Regions from separate parts of the Enterococcus sp. UD-01 genome, predicted to be linked through region 1. Evidence: predicted binding sites of a transcription regulator. Region 1 holds the regulator's gene; each other region holds the start of a gene.
What was found. Region 1 encodes LexA, which represses DNA repair genes until DNA is damaged. Its sites were predicted from a motif close to CNAACANNTGTTNG; they were not measured.
Positions count from the first base shown of each region.

Region 2: a site for LexA is predicted at 1,692-1,705, ahead of ABH902_RS05980 (replication-associated recombination protein A). Genes of this name have one in related genera too.
Region 3: a site for LexA is predicted at 3,269-3,282, ahead of ruvA (Holliday junction branch migration protein RuvA). Genes of this name have one in related genera too.

Region 1 covers NZ_JBIYEU010000001.1:234,336-239,936, forward strand. Annotated here, with positions in the region: gene ABH902_RS01230 (ABC-F family ATP-binding cassette domain-containing protein) at 1-436, shown strand, start outside; gene ABH902_RS01235 (thymidylate synthase) at 449-1,396, shown strand; gene ABH902_RS01240 (dihydrofolate reductase) at 1,414-1,920, shown strand; gene ABH902_RS01245 (alpha/beta fold hydrolase) at 1,935-2,744, shown strand; gene lexA (transcriptional repressor LexA) at 2,819-3,448, opposite strand; gene ABH902_RS01255 (DUF896 family protein) at 3,669-3,911, shown strand; gene tkt (transketolase) at 4,010-5,601, shown strand, end outside.
Region 2 covers NZ_JBIYEU010000005.1:16,088-21,688, reverse strand. Annotated here, with positions in the region: gene prmA (50S ribosomal protein L11 methyltransferase) at 1-427, opposite strand, end outside; gene ABH902_RS05990 (DUF3013 family protein) at 443-928, opposite strand; partial or broken gene ABH902_RS05985 (DNA-3-methyladenine glycosylase) at 864-1,563, opposite strand; gene ABH902_RS05980 (replication-associated recombination protein A) at 1,752-3,029, shown strand; RNA gene ssrS (6S RNA) at 3,091-3,284, shown strand; gene ABH902_RS05970 (hypothetical protein) at 3,353-3,631, shown strand; gene ABH902_RS05965 (universal stress protein) at 3,735-4,208, shown strand; gene ABH902_RS05960 (acetate kinase) at 4,258-5,445, opposite strand; gene ABH902_RS05955 (class I SAM-dependent methyltransferase) at 5,471-5,601, opposite strand, start outside.
Region 3 covers NZ_JBIYEU010000028.1:10,778-16,378, forward strand. Annotated here, with positions in the region: gene ABH902_RS15450 (Maf family protein) at 1-319, shown strand, start outside; gene ABH902_RS15455 (acyl-CoA thioesterase) at 344-838, shown strand; gene msrB (peptide-methionine (R)-S-oxide reductase MsrB) at 916-1,353, shown strand; gene ABH902_RS15465 (peptide ABC transporter substrate-binding protein) at 1,508-3,175, shown strand; gene ruvA (Holliday junction branch migration protein RuvA) at 3,339-3,947, shown strand; gene ruvB (Holliday junction branch migration DNA helicase RuvB) at 3,961-4,971, shown strand; gene ABH902_RS15480 (TetR/AcrR family transcriptional regulator) at 5,140-5,601, shown strand, end outside.

The DNA.
Region 1 (5,601 bases):
TATTCGCACCTTTCAAGGAGCAGTGATCGCTGTATCTCATGATCGCTATTTCCTTGATAAAACGATGGACAAGCTATTAGTTTTTCAAGGTGCAGGCAAGATTACTGCTTTTTATGGATCAATGAGTGATTATTTGACCAGCTCAAAACCTGAAACAGAAAAAAAGGACAGCAAATCCGAACCAAAAACCTCCCCAGAGCCTGAGAAAAAAGTAAAAATTAAATTAACTTACATGGAACAAAAGGAATGGGAAACGATTGAAGCTGAAATCAGCGAGCTGGAAGAAAAGAGTGCTCAGTTAACAGAAGAGATGAATCATCAGGGTGACGACTTTACCAAGCTTCAAGAGCTTCAAAAGCAACTAACACTTACTGAGGAAATGCTGGAAGAAAAAATAGAGCGCTGGGAATATTTAAGCGAATACGCAGACGATTAGGAGGCAATGTTTATGGAAGAAGCATATTTAGAATTAGGCCGTAAAATTTTGACTGAAGGTCATTTAAAAGAGGATCGTACAGGCACAGGTACGAAAAGTATTTTTGGTTACCAAATGCGGTTTGATTTGGCGGAAGGATTTCCATTATTAACGACAAAGCGAGTACCGTTCGGCTTAATTAAAAGTGAGCTGCTTTGGTTTTTAAAAGGAGATACCAATATCCGCTATCTATTACAGCATAATAATCATATTTGGGATGAATGGGCATTTGAACGATATATTAAAAGTGCTGATTATCAAGGACCAGATATGACTGATTTTGGTCGCCGCGTGCTGGTGGATGAGGAATTTAAAGAAAGCTATGAGCATGAACATAAAAAGTTCTGTGATGCGATTCTGAATGACGAGGCTTTTGCAGCAAAATATGGCGAATTAGGTAATATTTACGGGGCGCAGTGGCGCCATTGGGAAACCAAGGACGGCAGCTTTATTGATCAACTGCAGAATGTCATAGAGATGATCAAAAAAACACCGGATTCACGTCGTTTAATCGTATCAGCTTGGAATCCCGAAGATGTGCCATCAATGGCTTTACCTCCTTGTCATACGATGTTCCAATTCTATGTGAATGACGGCAAATTGAGTTGTCAGCTGTATCAGCGCAGCGGCGATGTTTTTCTTGGCGTGCCGTTCAACATTGCTAGCTATGCCTTATTGACTCATTTAATTGCCCATGAAACTGGCTTGCAGGTTGGGGAATTTGTTCATACTTTAGGCGATGCACATTTATATATGAATCATGTAGAGCAAATGGAAGAGCAACTATCACGTGATATCCGCTCATTTCCTACTTTAACTTTAAATCAGGAAAAGCAGTCTGTTTTTGATTTTGAGATGGAAGATATTGTGATCGAAGGCTATGATCCGCATCCAGCTATAAAAGCACCGATTGCCGTTTAAATTGAAAGGAGTCGCTTATGTTAGCAGCTATTTGGGCGCAAGATGAAGAAGGAACCATTGGGAATAACAATCAGTTGCCTTGGTATTTACCAAATGATTTAAAATTTTTCAAACAAATGACCGAAAATAATACGATCGTAATGGGCAGAAAGACCTTTGAAGGAATGGGCGGCAGACCGCTACCTAATCGAAAAACAATTGTCTTAACTCGTGATCAACACTATACGGCTGAAGGTGTCGTAATCATGCATACGCTGGAGGAGATTCTAGCCTACGCCGAAGAGTTTACCGGCATTACCTTTATTGCGGGAGGTTCATTAATTTATGAGGAATTCCTTCCTTATTGTGATGTGCTGTATCGTACTTTGATTCATCATACGTTTGCCGGAGATACCAAATTCCCTAAAGTGGCTTGGGAGAACTGGACACTGATCAATCTCAGTGAAGGGGAGCAAGATGAAAAAAATACGTATGCGTATCAATTTGAAACCTACCAGCGAAAGATTACTGTAGAAGAACAATAGCAGGAGGCCTTTTTATGAAAATGGATATTTCTGGGCTGAAACTGAATTATGAAATTGTTGGACAGGGGAAACCACTAGTGTGTTTGCACGGCTTTGGTGTAGATCATCGTTTGATGTCCGCTTGTCTGGAGCCCAGCTTTTTTGAACAGAGCGGCTTCCAACGAATTTACGTAGATTTACCCGGAATGGGTCAGTCTACAAGTAGGACGGATCTTTGTGCAGATAAAATGATCGAAATTCTTCAAGCCTTTTTAAGAGAAGTCATTGGTACTACGAGCTATTCCTTAGTTGGAGAATCTTATGGCGGCTATTTGTCATTAGGTTTAGCGATGCAAGAAACTGATTGTATAGCCGGACTTTATCTGCTGTGTCCTTGTACGATTAGCAGACAGGCTGACAGAACACTTCCGCCCAAAGAACAACTCATTGTCTCTGATAAACTACAAGTATCAGCTTCTCAATGGGCTGACTATCAGAATTTTCTTCAGACTGCAGTGTTTGCAACAAGGGAAACCTGGGAGAACTATCAAAAAGCTATTTTACCCGGTATAAAATCAGTGGATCCAAAATTTTTATCTACGTATCAGTCAAAGGGTTACTCTTTCTCTAATGAAAAGCAGCTGCTTAATTTCTCATTAGATGTTCCAGTCAGCATTATTACAGGGAAACAAGATGATATTGTCGGTTATGCGGATGCCTTTCGTTTCATGAAGCAGTTTCATCGAGCCAGCTTCGCCGTTGTTGATGGTGCAGGGCATAATCTGCAAATAGAACAACCAGAAATTTTTCAACAAAACTTTATCGAATGGCTGAAAAAAATCTAATCATAAAAAGACCTTCCTTAAATTCATTCGCTAAAATGAGTTTAAGGAAGGTCTTTTTTTCTGAATGAGTACAATTAAATATGATTGCGGTACAAGCCAACAACTTTGCCTAATATACTTACATTATTCAAAATAATAGGTTCTAAAGCATCATTTTCAGGCTGTAGTCGGATATAGTCGCTTTCTTTAAAGAAACGTTTGCAGGTGGCTTCATCTTCGTCCGTCATAGCAATCACTATATCGCCGTTAGAAGCGGCACTTTGTTTGCGGACAATCACTTGATCACCGTCTAGAATCCCCGCATTAATCATACTTTCGCCTCGAATCGTCAGCATAAACAAAGAGTTTTCTTCAGACTGCAAGTCTGGTGGCAACGGGAAGAAATCCGAAGCTTCTTCAACAGCTAAAATTGGTTCACCAGCTGTAACGACCCCTAACATAGGGATCACAGTCGGACGTACGCCGATCTTTTCAAGTCCTTCAGGTGTTAGTTCAATGGCTCTAGGTTTTGTTGGGTCACGTAGAATGAGTCCTTTTTTCTCGAGACGAGCTAAATGTCCGTGAACGGTGGAAGTAGAGGAAAGATCCACTGCTTTTCCAATTTCCCGAACGGTCGGAGGATAGCCCTTAAGCTCTACTTGTTCATATATATATCTTAATACTTCGATTTGTCTAGTATCTGTACGCTTCACCAAAGCTCGCACCTTCTTTCAATTAATATATTCAGTGTACCATACAATTAAGCAGGAATCAAACAAGCGTTCGTGTTTTTTTGTCTTGAAACAAATTTGGGCGATGTATACAAAAGAGAACTGAAATTCCATTAAGAATATAGTTGTCTTTTTCCTATTCATCTTATAAGATAGACATGGAAGCAAACAAAAAAGACGTTTAAAAACGGACCTTTTAAAGGAGCGCTGATATATGTTATCATCAGAAAAAATGAGTCGTATCAATGAACTGGCTAAAAAAGCCAAGGAATCAGGATTATCTGATCAAGAAAAAGCGGAACAACAGAGATTGCGTCAAGAATATTTAGCTGCTTTTCGCGGTGGCATGAGACACCACATTGAAGGAATGAAAGTAGTTGATCCTAAAGGGAATGATGTGACACCAGATAAATTAAAGAAAATTCAAAAAGAAAAAGGCTTACACAACCGCAAATAATTTTAGTTGTTTTTACTAAAAGTAATTGCTTTCATAAACGATATGCGTTAAAATAAAGATAATAAAGGTAAAAAAAACCTAAATAGGAGATGATTTTTTTGTTCGATAACACTGATCAGTTAGGCGTTAATACCATTCGTACATTAAGTATTGATGCGATTCAAAAGGCGAATTCTGGACATCCCGGATTACCAATGGGAGCTGCTCCAATGGCATATGCTCTTTGGACAAAATATTTAAAGGTAAATCCTAAAACCTCTACCAACTGGGTAGATCGGGATCGTTTTATTCTTTCAGCAGGTCATGGCTCAGCAATGCTTTACAGTTTACTTCATTTATCGGGCTATAATGTTACGATCGATGATTTAAAGAGCTTCCGTCAATGGGACAGCAAAACTCCTGGACATCCTGAAGTTCATCATACAGATGGTGTGGAAGCAACAACGGGTCCATTAGGACAAGGAATCGCGATGGCTGTAGGTATGGCCATGGCTGAAGCCCATACAGCTGCAACCTATAACCGCGACAGCTTCCCTGTTATCGACCATTTTACTTACGCTTTATGTGGTGACGGCGATTTGATGGAAGGTGTTTCACAAGAAGCAAGTTCTATGGCCGGACATATGAAGCTTGGTAAACTGATCGTGTTATATGATTCAAATGATATCTCTTTGGACGGACCAACGTCAAAAGCATTTACTGAAAATGTTGGGGCGCGCTATGAAGCTTACGGCTGGCAACACATTTTAGTCAAAGACGGCAACGATTTAGAAGAAATCTCTCAAGCAATCGAAGCAGCAAAAGCAGAAACTGAAAAACCTACTTTAATCGAAGTGAAAACAGTGATCGGTTATGGTGCACCAAAAGAAGGCACTTCTTCTGTTCATGGCGCTCCAATTGGTGCAGATGGTATTACTGCGGCAAAAACTGTTTATGGCTGGGAATATCCAGATTTTACTGTGCCGGATGAAGTTGCTGCTCGCTTTAAAGAAACGATGATTGAAGAAGGCGAACAAGCAGAAAATAAATGGAACGAAATGTTCAAAAACTACGAACATGCACATCCTGAATTGGCTAAACAATTTAAGCAAGCTTTTGCAGACGAACTTCCTGAAAACTGGGATGCAGAATTACCAGTCTATGAAGTAGGTTCAAGTGCAGCAAGTCGTGTCACTAGTAAAGAAACCATTCAAGCTATTTCTAAGGCTGTACCAAGCTTCTGGGGTGGTTCTGCCGACTTATCTGCATCGAACAATACAATGGTAGCTGCTGAACAGGATTTTGAACCTGGCAATTATGCAGGTCGCAATATTTGGTTTGGCGTTCGTGAATTTGCCATGGCTGCAGCAATGAACGGTATTCAGCTTCACGGCGGAAGTCGGATTTACGGCGGAACTTTCTTCGTCTTTACAGACTACCTACGTCCAGCTGTTCGCTTGGCAGCTATTCAAAATACACCCGTAACCTATGTACTAACGCATGATTCGGTTGCAGTTGGTGAAGATGGTCCAACGCATGAACCAATTGAACAATTGGCAAGTATTCGCTGCATGCCGGGTGTACAAGTGATTCGTCCAGCTGACGGTAATGAAACCGTAGCGGCTTGGAAGATTGCAATGACAACTAAAGATGCTCCGACAGTCTTAGTATTAAGCCGTCAAAACCTGCCAGTAATTGAAGGCACCAAAGA
Region 2 (5,601 bases), on a different contig from region 1:
CCGCCGCGTCCTTGGCTTCATACTTTTCCCAGCTAGGGACAATTGTTAAAAAGCGTGTTACTCGTACGGGATGGTAATATTTTTTCCAGGCAGTCGCCCAGTCACTTTCAGCTACCTCACTGACAGTAACTTCATTTTTGCCAATGCTTAGGCCGAATTCCGGTAAATGACAGATACTTTCTTTGATAAATGGCAAAATTTCAGGTAAAAAGGTTGTTTCAGGAAAATAAGCCATCACCAAAGCGCCTTCTTTAATATGGGTAAACTGCTCCTTGTCTAAAATTTCGCCATAAAGATCGCTCTTAAAATTCTCCACATCCAACGCGTCTTCAATCGCTACTCCGCTGGCACCGGCTTCCATCATGATATTGGAAATTGCCTCAACTGCCTCACTGGCCGTTTCAACTTTCACTTCAGTCCACTTCACAGAATCACTTCCTTTCTAATAGCTCGGATAAGCGATATCAGGATCGCTATCGGCTGTGTGATATTTTTTTACGGCTGCATCAAACGCTTCATTTGACCAGTTCAATTCAAAAACTTCTTGTTCGTTGTCAGCTAAAAAATCAAGCAAATCACTTTGTCCTTCTGCCAATACCTCATTTAAATAATCTACAAAACCATCAAGCAGTGATTTTTTCAAGCCTTTTTTTCCTTCATAGGGAATTACAGCCAAAAAGTCCTCTTCATCAAAAACCGATTTTTCCGGATGATAAAACAATACGCCATCCTCAAACTCGATAATGTCCTCAGCAGAAACGGTTCCTGCAGCATCATCAATCTGCTCGTTTTCTTTATTTTCAGCGAAGAGGCGGAACACTACTTCAATGGTATGATTTTTAGTATCCCAGTCCAAGGCTACATCATATTCGGTTATTTTCTTGGTTAATTGTTGATCTAGATAAGTAAGCATGGTTGCTTTTTTCATTAATTTTCTTCCTTCCAGCCGAATGACTGTTGATCAATTTGACTTCGTTTTTGTTTTGAAATATAAGGATTTCCTGAAACCGCATATCTTAAAGGCAGATCGGTCCAAATGCCTTTGTTGGGAATGCCGATACGCGGTAAAGCTAAGATCTTTTTTGGGTACTTCCGTTTTTGCGGTACGATCCGCAACGAGCTGTTAAAAATAGATTGTCCATATAATTCTTTGGTAATGCCCATTGCCCGAACTAATTTTCCGGGACCATTGGAAAGTTCAAAGCCAATTCTGCCGTTGCGATTTTCAGCCATCTGCTCAACTCCGTGCACCGGCTCTATCGCACGAATCATCACTCCCTGTGGCTTGCCTTTTTCCTGTGTAACCATGTTTAGGATCAAATGCGTATGCATCGTATATAAATAAATCGTTCCCGGCTCATCATACATTGCTTTTAATCTGGGTGTATTACGTAAGCCAAAGCTGTGTGCTGCTTCATCCTCCGGTCCCAGATAAGCTTCCGCATCAACGATGTAGCCAGCAAGAATTCCCGCTTCTGTTGTATGTTCTAAATACATGCCCAATAAAAATTGCGCGATTTCTTCTGTTGATTTCGTATTAAAATAATTAATTGTTTCCCTCATTTTTTCACCACTTTCTATGATACACGAATCGAGGGCTTTTATCCATGAAATTAATTAACAATTAGGATGGATAAACACGGATTGGACTTCACTTTATCCTTTATTTTACTATTAACCTGCGACCAATGCAAACGTACGTTCAATATGATATAATGAGGTATACAGAAAGAAAAAAAGGAGGTCCAACGATGCAAAAACCGTTAGCTTATCGTATGCGACCACGCAATTTAGATGAAGTCGTTGGGCAAAAACAGCTGGTTGGTCCTGGAAAAATTATTCGTCGAATGGTTGAAGCCAAGATGCTTTCTTCGATGATTTTATACGGCCCTCCTGGTACTGGCAAAACCAGCATTGCCAGTGCGATCGCTGGTTCAACCAATTACGCCTTTCGGATGTTAAATGCCGCAACGGACACAAAAAAAGACCTGCAGATTGTCGCTGAAGAAGCCAAAATGAGCGGCACAGTCATTTTGTTATTAGATGAAATTCACCGACTGGATAAGACCAAACAGGATTTTTTATTGCCGCATTTAGAAAACGGCCGCATTATTATGATTGGCGCAACAACCGAAAATCCTTATATTACGATTAATCCGGCGATCCGTAGTCGAACGCAAATTTTTGAAGTTACTCCCTTATCTGAAACAGATATTAAAGAAGCCATTCAAGCTGCGTTATCCGATCAAGAACGTGGCTTAGGTAAGTACCCAGTAGTTTTAGAAGAGAATGCACTGCAGCATTTAGCGCGCGCAACCAACGGGGATTTACGCAGTGCCTTAAATGGTCTAGAGCTTGCAGTAAAGTCTACGCCGGAAGATGCCAATGGAAAAATTGTATTGACTTTGTCTGTGATAGAAGAGTGTGTTCAGAGAAAGGCCTTGACCCATGACAAAGACGGCGATGCCCATTATGATGTTATTTCTGCCTTTCAAAAATCCATACGCGGTAGTGACGTGGATGCGGCTTTGCATTATCTCGCCCGTTTAGTTGAAGCGGGCGATCTACCGATTATTTGTCGTCGGTTAATGGTCGTCGCCTATGAAGATATTGGCTTAGGAAATCCTGCTGCAGCTGCCCGTACGGTAACCGCTGTTCAGGCGGCTGAAAAACTAGGCTTTCCCGAAGCCCGAATTCCGTTAGCCGATGCAGTGATTGATTTATGCTTGTCGCCAAAATCCAATTCAGGAATCTCAGCGATTGATGCGGCATTAGCCGATATCCGTGAAGGAAAAGCAGGTGAAATCCCTAGTCATTTACGCGATAGTCATTATTCAGGCGCCAAAGCGTTGAATCGCGGCATAGGCTATCAATATCCCCACAGCTTTGAAAACGCCTGGGTCAAGCAACAATATTTGCCTGATAAAATTAAACATGCCCATTACTACAAACCAATTGACACTGGCAAATACGAGCAAGCTTTGCATCAACAATACAAGCGCATCGAAGAATGGAAAAAGCAGTCTTAATCTTTCACAAAGACAAGCACTCTCGTTGCTGTTTGCTGGAGAGTATGCTATTATAAAGATGGTAAATCTGTGATGTACGCGTTGTCTTTTTTGTGTGTTGACCGAACATTTTATTGATATCTTGGGATCCTTCTGGTACTTAGGCTGGTAACATGCCTTATCATTTGGTAGTTCGAAGCTGATAGTCGTGGAACCCACCTGCTTAGTTTGCGGGTTCAATACTATAGGACGAATAACGGCATCGACGGATTTTACCATTTTTATAGCTTAATCGAACAATTTGCTTAAAAGCAAATTGTTTTTTATTTGATGGAGGTTGTCACATGATTCAAGTATTAATATTTCTTTCAGCGATTTTATTAGTCATTATTGGTATTTTTCTATTAAAAAGAAACACTTTATTTCTAGCTTTTATGCACAACGATCCTACTGAAGAAAATCAACAGTTTCTACGACAATTCGGTTATTTTTATTTAGCTTTGGCAATTATCGGTTTGTTGGTTGGTGTATTCGATTTGAAATTATTCTCTTTATTTTACATTTTTGGCTTATTTGCTATTTCTGCTGTTTTCAGCTTTATGCTGGCTAAAAAGATTCTATAATCTCTTCTCTTTTTTGTTTGCTTTTTCAGCATTTTGTTCTACAATTATAGTAAAGATACAGTTATCTTAAAACTGCTGTGAATTCAGCTTAGGAGTGATACGTATGTTACAAACCTATCAAAAAATCATGGTCGCTGTAGATGGCTCTGCTGAAGCAGAACTTGCGTTTCAAAAAGCCATGAACGTTGCTACAAGAAATGATGCTGAATTATTATTAGCTCACGTCATTGACACACGAGCTTTTCAATCCGTCTCTTCATTTGATGGTGTTTTAGCGGAACAAGCTACTGAAATGGCGAAACAAACACTAGAAGGATACAAAAAACAAGCGAAAGACAATGGCTGTGAAAAAGTAACGACAATTATTGAATTTGGTTCTCCGAAACCTTTAATTGCCAAAGAATTACCTCAAGCTCATGACGTAGATTTAATCATGTTGGGTGCTACCGGATTAAATGCAGTAGAACGATTATTTATCGGTTCTGTTTCTGAATATGTTATTCGCACAGCATCTTGTGATGTACTAGTTGTAAGAACAGATTTAGAAAATAAAGTACCAGACAAAACAGAAGAGTAACTAAAAAGCAAGTGATCAGCCGTAGCCGATCACTTGCTTTTTACTTTTATTATTTTCTTAAACGTTCAACGTCACGTGCAATCATTAATTCTTCATCTGTAGGAATCAATAATACTTTCACTTTTGAGTCATCTGTTGAAATAACAGATTCTTTACCGCGAACATTATTTTTATCAGCATCTAATTCACAGCCAAACCAAGTCATGCCTTTGATTACTTCGCTACGAACATGCGCATCATTTTCACCGATACCAGCAGTAAATACAATCGCATCTACGCCATTCATTACAGTTACGTAGCTACCAATATATTTGCGGATGCGGTCAGTAAAGATATCGTAAGCAACTTGTACTGCTTCTTTATCCATATTCGCTTCTAAATCACGCATATCACTGGAAATACCAGTCAAACCAAGTAATCCTGATTTTTTATTTAAAATATTAATCATATCTTTAATATCTGTTAATTCAAGTTTTTCCATTAGGTATGCTAGCAATGAAGGATCGATATCACCAGAACGAGTACCCATTGTCACACCAGCAAGCGGCGTGAAGCCCATTGAAGTATCTACTGATTTACCACCATCAACTGCAGTAATTGAAGCACCGTTACCTAAATGACAAGTAATGATTTTTAATTCTTCGATCGGACGGCCTAACATTTCCGCTGCACGATGCGCAACAAATTTGTGGCTTGTTCCGTGAGCACCATATTTACGCGCTGCAAATTTTTCATAATATTCAGTTGGAATGCTGTACAGATAGTTATGTTTTGGCATTGTTGTGTGGAATGCTGTATCGAAAACGGCTACGCTGATAATCTCAGGTAAAATTTTCTTGAAAGCTCTAATACCCATTGCATTTGCTGGATTGTGTAAAGGCGCAAGATCTGCTAATTTTTCGATTTTCGCTAAAACTTCATCGTCAATGACAACAGAATCTTTAAAGTCTTCCCCACCGGCAACAACACGGTGACCAACACCAGTAATTTCATCGTAAGAAGATAAAATGTTCAATTCAATCAATTTATCCAATAACATTTTTACAGCAATATCATGATCGTGGATATCTACTACTTCTTCATATTTTTCGTCGTTTCCGTATTTAATCGTAAAGATTGAGTCGTTTAAGCCAATTCTTTCAACGATTCCTTTAGCGACTACTTCTTCGTTTGGCATTTGATATAATTGCCATTTTAAACTTGAACTTCCAGCATTGATTGCAATTGTTTTAGACATAATAATCTCCTCTTTATTGATTGTTTTATTTTAAATTTGAAGACTTCCAAGCCTCAAATTGTTGAAAAAATTGTGTGATTTTGGCAGGATCCTTTAACGAGCCTAGCTTGGCCACCAGCACTTCTGCCTGTGTACTTGCTTCTCCTTTGTTCTGGA
Region 3 (5,601 bases), on a different contig from region 1:
ACCTGTTTCCAGAGCAGACGCTTTGCGAATGCTAAGACAGCTAAGTGGACGAACACACAAAGTGTACACTAGTGTAGTTATGAAAAAAGGGACACAGCAAAGCTCAATGACTGTTCCTGCAGAGGTGGTCTTTTATGAGCTATCTGATGAAGAAATTGAGTGTTATTTGGATACCTTAGAATATCAGGATAAAGCAGGCGCTTACGGCATTCAAGGCCAAGGTGCCTTGTTGGTTAAAGCAATTCAGGGCGATTATTATGCGATTATGGGCTTGCCTATAGCGACTGTTTATCGCATGCTTGCCAATTTTAGTGAATAGAGAGTTATTGAAAGAAGGAAAATTATGAAATGCGCTGAAACCAGAGCTGTTCAAACTCATATTATTACGTATCCACATTTAAATTTCCACAAAACCTTATTTGGCGGACAACTAATGGCTTGGCTGGATGAAACGGCCGGGATTGTTGCTGTTCGTCTGTCAAGAGCCGCTATTGTGACTGCTTCTGTCGATCATTTGGACTTTTTGGCACCGTTGAAGGCAAGCCATTCTGTTTGTATTGAAGCGTATGTTTCCGGCGTAGGCACACGTTCCATGGAGATTTTTGCCAAGGTAATCGGTGAAGATTTATTTTCGGGTGAGCGTTATTTGGCAGGTACTTGCTTTATGACTTTTGTGGTTCCTAAAGGAGTCAAGTTGCCGTCGATTGAACCTGAAACAGAAGAAGAGCATTTTATCTGCCAAGGCTACGAAGCAAGAAAGCAGGTCAGACAAGCCAAACGCCAAGAAAGTCTTGATTTAGCAAAAAATATTGATATTAATAGTCCGTGGCATAGCTAGCGCAAACAGAAAAAGAGTGTTTTTTCTCCATTAATGCTATGATAGTATCAATAATTTAGGTAAGGATGTGGACAATCATGGAAAAACCATCGAAAGAAGAGTTAAAAGAAAAATTGTCGCCTATTGAATACGCCGTTACCCAAGAAAATGCTACTGAACGACCATTTACCGGTAAATATGATGACTTTTATCAGGAAGGCATTTATGTAGATATTGTAAGCGGCGAACCGCTTTTCAGCTCTACTGATAAGTACGATGCCGGCTGTGGTTGGCCCTCATTTACGCAGCCAATTCAAAAGCGCGGGGTTAAGGAAAAGGCTGATTTTTCTTTAGGAATGCACCGTGTGGAGGTACGCAGCAATGAAGCAGATTCACATTTAGGTCATGTGTTTAACGATGGACCGCAGGCTGAAGGCGGGTTACGGTATTGTATCAATGCAGCAGCTTTACGATTTGTACCAGTAGACCAATTAGAAGTAGAAGGCTACGGCGAATACAAAAGTCTATTCGAATAAATCCCAAAAACTTATCTAGCCTAAAAAGGTTAGGTAAGTTTTTTTGTCTATTTAAGAAAGAAGCTTTCCCCTTTTTAATCAAATATGATAAAATGATTAAATAAATAATAAAACAAAAAGAAAAGTTTGTTTAAAAAGAGAAGGAGATGAAAAAATGAAGAAAATGACAAAGTTAGTAAGTGTTGTTTTGGCGTCAACGATACTATTGGCAGCTTGTGGCAGCGGTGGTAAAACCACTTCTACAGATAGTAGTACTAAAAAGTCAAAAGCGAATGGGGAGCAATTATTTAAATTGGTAGTCCAACAGGAAATGCCTAGTGCAGATTTATCCGTAGCAACCAATACAATCAGTTTTTCAGCGTTAAATAATGTGTATGAAGGTCTGTATCGTTTGGATGAAAAAAGTAAACCGCAGCCGGCAGGTGCTGTAAAATTAGCTGAAAAAAGCGAGGATGGTACCAAATATACCTTCCAGCTTAGAGAAGAAGCAAAATGGTCTAATGGAGATCCCGTTGTAGCAGCAGATTATGTTTACGGCTGGCAGCGCACGGCAGATCCGAAAATTGCCGCTGAATATGCATTTATGTTTGAGTTAATTAAAAATGGTGCGGATGTTACCACGGGTAAAAAGCCGTTGGATGAATTAGGGATTAAAGCCATCAGCGACTATGAGTTGGAAGTAACGTTAGAGCAAGCAACTCCGTATTTTGATTATCTGTTAGCGTTCCCTTCATTTTTCCCGCAAAATAAAAAAATTGTTGAAGGAAAAGGAAAAGATTACGCAACAACAAGCGAGGCTTCTGTCTATAATGGTCCGTTTACCTTAACAGATTTTGACGGTCCGGGAACGGATACCGAATGGTCTTATACTAAAAACGACCAATATTGGGATAAGGACACGGTAAAACTAGAAAAAATTGAAGTTAAAGTAGTCAAAGAAGCTCCAACTTCTCTGAACCTTTTTCAAAATGATCAAGCAGATGACGTTATTTTGAGCGGCGAGTTGGCGCAGCAAATGGCGGATGATCCAGAATTAGTCATTGAAAAAGATGCGCGTACTTCTTATATCGAATTTAATCAAAGAGATAAAAAGTCACCATATCTTAATGCAAACTTGAGAAAAGCAATCTCTTATTCTATTGACCGCAATGCGATTGTTGATCGAATTCTAGGTGATGGTTCAATTGCTTCAACCGGATTAGTTCCAGCTGGTATGTCTTATTCGCCAAAGGACAACACAGATTTCGCGGACGAAAATAAAAACCTGCTTGACTATGATAAAGAGCAGGCTCAAAAATATTGGGCAGCCGCTAAAAAGGAATTAGGCATCGACAGCTTCAAATTTGATATTCTTGGCGATGACACTGACTCCACGAAGAAAATTATGGAATACATTCAAGGAGCGGTACAGGAAAATCTGGATGGTGTAGAGGTGACGGTTACGAACGTACCGTTTGCGGTTCGTTTAGATCGTGGAAAAAATGGCGATTTTGACGTCCTTGTAGGCGGTTGGGGTGCTGATTACGCTGACCCTAGCAGCTTTACCGATTTGTTTATTACGGGGAGTTCTTATAATAGAGGGCGCTTCTCTAATAAAGACTATGATGCTTTAGTTGAAGCGTCCGGCAAAAAAGATGCTTCAGATCCGGAAAAACGCTGGGAAGACATGGTAAAAGCAGAAAAATTATTGATAGATGAAATGGGTGTAGCACCTATTTACCAAAAAGCAGAAGCTCATATGCGTAATAAGAAAGTCAAAGGGGTCGTTGCTCACGGAGCAGGAGCTAGATACGATTTCAAATGGACCTACATCTCTGAATAAAAAGCAACAAGTCGGTACGAGCAGTTTAGAATCGTACTGGCTTGTTTTATTGCCTTTTTTAGCTATTGGTTTTCTTCATTTTGTGCTAAAATAGAAACATATGTGCGCATAAAGCGTAAGAGAGCAGTCAGAGGAATCTGATTTGCCAGAGAAAGGTGAAAGCATGTACGAGTATATCATCGGTAAAGTAACATTTATTAATCCTTATTACATTGTAGTGGAAGCGAATGGTATAGGGTATCAAGTCTCAGTAGGAAACCCTTACCGCTATTCTGGAAAAGTCGATCAGGAAGTGAAAATTTATCTGCATCAAGTTATTCGTGAAGATGCGCATACATTATATGGCTTTAGTGATTTAGATGAAAAGCAATTATTTTTAAAATTAATCAGCGTTTCCGGCATTGGACCAAAAAGCGCCTTAGCAATTATGGCTTCGGAAGATCACGGCGGGTTGATTTTTGCGATTGAAAATGAAGATGCGGCATATCTGACGAAGTTTCCGGGCGTGGGGAAAAAAACGGCACAGCAAATGGTCTTGGATTTAAAAGGGAAGCTAGGTGAGCTGGAAACCTCTGATGCAGCGGTTGAAGCCATGGCACAAACGACGATTCATTCTGCCAACCAAGCATTGACTGAAGCACTGGAAGCATTGAGCGCACTCGGCTACAGCGAGAAGGAAGTAAAACGCATTACGCCTAAGCTGGAAGAATTAGGCACACTCAAAACCGACGAATACTTGCGCAACGCTTTGAAGCTAATGATGAAACGCTAAGGAGGGTCAGCTAATGATGGAAGATGAAAGACTACTTTCAGCGCAAAGCAGTGAAGGCGAAGAATCGCTAGAAAAATCACTGCGACCGCAGTCGCTTGAACAATACATCGGTCAGGACAAAGTGAAGCAAGAATTGACGATTTATATAGAAGCTGCCCGCAATCGAGAAGAAGCCTTAGATCATACCTTGTTGTATGGACCTCCGGGACTGGGGAAAACTACCATGGCGATGGTGATTGCCAACGAAATGCAGGTAAATATTCGTACGACTAGCGGACCGGCGATTGAACGAGCCGGCGATTTGGTGGCTATCTTAAATGAATTAGAACCGGGCGACGTTTTATTTATTGATGAAATTCATCGACTTCCTCGTGTTGTTGAAGAAATGCTGTATTCAGCGATGGAGGATTTTTACGTGGACATTATGGTCGGTCAGGGCACTACAGCACATCCAGTGCATTTTCCCTTGCCGCCGTTTACTTTAATCGGTGCTACGACCAGAGCCGGCATGCTGTCTGCGCCGCTTAGAGATCGATTCGGTATTATTTCACATATGGAATATTATGAAACGAAGGATTTAAAGGAGATCGTCTTACGTTCTGCGGATATTTTTCAAACGGAAATTATTGAAGAAGGTGCCTACGAAATTGCGCGGCGTTCGCGCGGCACTCCCCGAATTGCCAACCGCTTATTGAAACGGGTTCGTGATTTTGCTCAGGTTCAGTCAAACGGAATCATTAATTCCAGCATTGCCGATCAGGCGCTTACGTTGTTGCAGGTGGATCATCAAGGCTTAGACTATGTTGATCAAAAGCTGTTAAGAACGATGATTGAATTGTACGGCGGCGGCCCTGTAGGCTTAAGCACGATAGCCGTAAACATCAGCGAAGAAACGGAAACAGTAGAAGATATGTATGAACCGTATCTAATTCAAAAAGGCTTTATCAAAAGAACTCCTAGAGGTCGTATTGCAACTCCGTTGGCTTACGAGCATTTTGGTTATGATTCCTACTATAAAGAATAAAAAAGACGTTGTTTTCTTTCTGTAAAGGAAGAAGACAGCCTCTTTTTTTGGGGATGAAACATTCGAGTAAACCAAACCATTAACAATCAGTAAAAATATACCTTGAGTTTATATTTTCTGCTCGTTTTTTGGTATGATAAACATAACTAAAAAAGTGAGGGCAAATGTATGAGTGAATCTCAAATTACCAAAAAGGCAATCTCAGCAGCGTTAATTGATTTATGCGAACGAAAATTGTTTAGTAAAATCAGCGTGCAGGATATTACTAAACAAGTAGGCTTGAATCGTCAAACCTTTTATTACCATTTCACAGATAAGCAAGACTTACTGCGCTGGATTTACACCCATGATGCATTGATTTATTTGGATTTAACGGAAGTCAGCATTGATAACTGGGAAGAACAAGCATTGAAAATGCTAAAAGCCATTCAGTCGAAAAGTGATTTCTACTATAATACGGTGAGTTCAGATTCTGACGTATTAAGAGCCTGTTTTTCTACAATTACGAATCAATTATTTATTAATTTATTTGAAGAAATGGACGAAGAAAAGCAGCTTCTCCCAGAAGACAAAGAATTCTACGCACGCTTTTTTTCCTATGGCTGCAGCGGCGTGCTGATTAATTGGATA